2 regions of the Clostridium perfringens genome follow, and region 1 is predicted to be linked to the other one. Evidence: riboswitches for the same ligand, from Rfam matches in the RefSeq annotation. Region 1 holds a riboswitch; the other holds the start of a gene.

Region 1 (2,212 bases):
ATGATTGCTATGGTTTTAGGGGATATTGATACCTTAGTTGATTTTGTAAATGCCATAGGCATAAAAAAAGGAAAAGTTGAATATTCAATATTATATGATGATTTAAAAAATATAGTCTCAAAATATATAAATGCATCTTTAAAGACAATAAAGATATCAGATTTATTTAAAGAAATCTTTGAGATTGCAGAACGAAATAATATTCAATTTCCAAGAGAATTAGTTGCTTTAGTAAGATCCATAGTTATATTAGAAGGGGTTATAGCTAAAATAGATCCAGATTTAGAAATTATGGAATGTATTTATCCTTATGTAAAGGAAAGAAATAAAGAGGAAATGTTAAAAAGTTTAAACAAGGATAAACTTATAACTGAAGCCTATAAGTTTGCCTCTAAGAGCATAGAAATTCCTACTAAATTTTCAGAGCTTGTGGATAGCTTAACTAAGGGAAGAGCTAAGTTGCAATTTGAAATGAAGGGCTTAGATAAGCCACTTACAGATTTAAATAGAATGGTAAATAGAGTAGCATTCTCTTTAATAGTTGGATGTATGATTATAGGTTCTTCATTAATAGTTAATGCTAAAACTGGACCTACTTTTCAAGGGGTTCCTATTTTAGGATTAATAGGGTTTATAGTATCAGGAATTTTTGGTTTGTGGTTATTGATTTCCATAATAAAATCAGGCTTTTTTTAATAAATGGTTAATAAAGTAATTAAATACTTGAAAGAAACATAGTTATATTGTATAAATGTATACAATATAATAATTAAAAGTGAATAATTTAAAAAGAGGTAGAGGCGCGAGAATCAAGATTACTAAAATGGAGTTAAGTAGCGTAGAAGTTTTAGGAAAGGGATTATCGCCGAAGTTTTTGGCTAATACTTTAAGGCTAAATGCTGGGGTTGTATAGAATATATACAACACTGTCACAAAATGTGGAGAGCTATCATCTTAGGGAATTAAATAAATAAAAGTTTATTTGCAAAAGTGATTTTATTAAGTATTAAGACCTTAGGTTGATCAAGCCTAAGGTCTTTTTTGCAGAAATTTTATAATAAGAGAAAATAAGGGAACACCTCTGTAAATTAATTCACTGCATATTTAAGGGGGAATTTATAATGGGAAATAAAACTAGATTTAAAGTTTTTCTAACGGTTTTTGCAATGACAATGTTATGCTCAACCTTAGTCTTTGCTGCTGAAGATGCTGCGGCGGTAAACTCAGCTAAGTTTGGAATGTGGACAGTGCTGCCACCATTAGTTTCAATTGTATTAGCTTTTTTAACTAAGAATGTTGTAGTTTCTTTATTCATAGGAACAATTACAGGATGTATAATGCTTCAATTAAATGGATTTAATATAATTACAGCTTTAACTCAAGGATTTATTGATTTTACTTATAGAGCTTTAAATTCCTTAGCTGATCCTTGGAATGCAGGGATAATTCTTCAGGTTTTAGTTATTGGAGGAGTGATTCATTTAGTAGCTAAAATGGGAGGAGCAAAGGCAATAGCTGAGGCTTTAGCAAGAAAGGCTAAGACTGTTAAGAGTGCACAACTTACAACTTGGCTTTTAGGGTTAGCAGTTTTCTTTGATGATTATGCTAATTCATTAATTGTAGGACCAATAATGAGACCAGTTACAGATAAATTAGGAGTTTCAAGGGAAAAATTAGCCTTTGTTATAGATGCAACGGCAGCTCCAATTGCAGGGTTAGCAATAATATCAACTTGGATAGGCTTAGAGGTTGGATTAATTGGAGATGCCTTAAAAAGTGTAGGAATACAAGCAGATGGTTTTGGAGTATTTTTAGAAACAATACCATATAGATTTTATAATATATTAATTTTAGCTTTTGTTGTTATATCAGCAATAACTTTAAGAGAATTTGGACCAATGCTTAAAGCTGAGAGAAGAGCTAGAAGAGGAGAAGTTTTATCTACTACAGAAATTTCATCTGATAGTGAAGATTTAGAACCTATAGAAGGAATTAAATTAAGTGTTTGGAATGCAATAATTCCAATTGGAGTTTTAATAGTATCATCTTTAATAGGATTTTATTATAGTGGATGGGTAACTATAATGGGTGGAGAAGATTTAGCAATAATAGAGCTTATGAACAATACACCTTTTAGTTTTGCTGGAATACAAGCAGCATTCTCAAATGCAGATGCTTCAGTAGTTTTATTCCAATCAGCTTTATTAGCAAC
Region 2 (2,212 bases), 1.6 Mb from region 1:
TAATAGTATCACCTGCTAAATTTATTGTTGCTCCTAAAGGAATAACAAAATCTGCTACATCTTGATCAACTTTATTTTCCTTAGTACAGTTTAAAGTAACTGGGATTGTAGCTGCTGATGATTGAGTTCCCAAAGCTGTCATATATGCAGGAATCATATTTTTAAGTAATTTTAATGGATTTTCTTTCTTTAAAGTTCCAGCTAAAGCATATTGAACCACTAAATAAGATCCTTGTATTGAAAATAAAACTAAGTACACAAGTCCAAAAGACTTTAAAGTAGTAAAAATCTCACCATTATAACTTAACTTTGAAAATATTGAAAGTATGTAAATAGGTACTAAAGGTATTAACACATTTTTTATAGTTAATGAAATAACGTGATTAAATTCTTCTGATACTTTTAATAAGTAACTATTTTTTATTCTTGATATTCCTATTCCTAATAAAAATGCAAAAACTAAAGCTGACATAACACCAAACATTGGAGGAATATCAATTGTAAAATAAGGATCAACATTTACTGATCCAGTGCTTAGAGAAGCACTTACTATAAATTTAGGAAGTACTGCGCGTCCTATAAAGAAAGTAAGTATTCCTATTAAAAATGTTGAAGCATATGAAATTAAAGTAGTTATGAAAAGTCCCTTTCCTGATTTATTTCCTAAGGATGCTATACCAGGAACTATAAACCCAACTATTATAAGTGGGATTAAGAAACTTAGTAAATTCCCAAATATGCTATTAAAGGTCATTAATATTCTAATAGGTATATCTAAATTAATATAGGAACATCCTAGCCCAATAAGTATTCCTAAAATAATTGCAACAAATATTCTTTTTATTAAGGATAAATTTTTCATAATAGCCCCCTTTTGTATTCTTATTGAATACACATGTTTTTTGTATGAGTACATATTACTATAGTTAGGATTTAAAGTCAACAATAAAATCTAAATTATTTTATAAATTGTTCAATAATTTTTGTTTATAATTTTTATTTATCAATAAAAAAATATTGACATTTTGCAAATTTAATCTCATAATTGTTAATATAAAGTGAATAACTGAGATAGAGGCGCGATGATTAATAGTATCTTTGCAGAGGTAAGCACGTTGAAGCAAAGTGAAAGGATGAATCGCCGAAACCATTAGAAGAGGCTTTAATTCTATTAGGTTGGGGTTACATATAATATATGTAACACTGTCACAAATTATTTTGTGGTGTGCTATCATGAAAGAAGAGTATTGTATATAACTTTACGAACCCTTAAGCATGAAACACGCTTAAGGGTTTCTTTTGTTAGCGAAAACTTAGTTATCACTTATGGCTTAATTATTAAAACCATAAGGAGGACTAAAAAAATGAGTCAAGAACAAAATACTAATCTAAAAAGAGGCTTGAAATCAAGACATCTTAGTATGATTGCCATGGGTGGTGCCATAGGAACTGGTATTTTCTTAGCCATGGGAGATACACTTCATCAAGCCGGTGTAGGAGGAGCTTTTGTAGCTTACGGAATTATAGGAGTAATGGTATATTTCTTGTGTACAAGCTTAGGGGAGATGGCAACATATATGCCAGAAACAGGTTCCTTTGGAGCTTATGCAACAAAATTTGTTGATCCTGCTTTAGGATTTGCTTTAGGATGGAATTACTGGTATAACTGGGCTATAACAATAGCAGCAGAAATGGTTGCAGGTTCTTTATTAATGAAGTTTTGGTTTCCTAATGTTCCAGCAATAGTTTGGAGCGCATTATTCTTAGTAATTATATTAACTCTTAATTTATTATCTGCCAAAGCTTATGGAGAATCAGAGTTTTGGTTTGCAGCTGTAAAAGTTGCTACTGTTATAATATTCTTAATCGTAGGAGTTCTTATGATTTTTGGAATATTAGGTGGAGATAATGTAGGATTCAAAAACTTCTATGAAAATGGAGGCCCGTTTATTGGAGGAGCAAAATCAATTTTCATGATTTTCTTAATAGCTGGTTTCTCATTCCAAGGAACTGAATTAGTAGGGGTTGCCGCTGGAGAAAGTGAAGATCCTGAAAAAAATGTACCTAAGGCTGTTAATACAATATTTTGGAGAATCTTATTATTTTATTTAGGAACAATTTTAGTAATTGGTGCTTTAGTACCAAATGCTCAAGCTGGAGTAGAAACAAGTGCCTTTACAATTTTCATGATTTTCTTAATAGCTGGTTTCTC

What was found. Region 1 has a riboswitch for lysine ahead of I6G60_RS02360 (Na+/H+ antiporter NhaC family protein). Riboswitches for the same ligand answer to the same signal wherever they lie in the genome.
Region 2: another riboswitch for lysine. It lies ahead of I6G60_RS09615 (amino acid permease); the one in region 1 lies ahead of I6G60_RS02360 (Na+/H+ antiporter NhaC family protein).

The regions. Positions count from the first base shown of each region.
Region 1 is NZ_CP065681.1:459,684-461,895, forward strand. Features, by position in the region: gene I6G60_RS02355 (ABC1 kinase family protein) at 1-696, shown strand, start outside; lysine riboswitch at 788-957, shown strand; gene I6G60_RS02360 (Na+/H+ antiporter NhaC family protein) at 1,122-2,212, shown strand, end outside.
Region 2 is NZ_CP065681.1:2,025,052-2,027,263, forward strand. Features, by position in the region: gene I6G60_RS09610 (dicarboxylate/amino acid:cation symporter) at 1-862, opposite strand, end outside; lysine riboswitch at 1,065-1,239, shown strand; gene I6G60_RS09615 (amino acid permease) at 1,365-2,212, shown strand, end outside.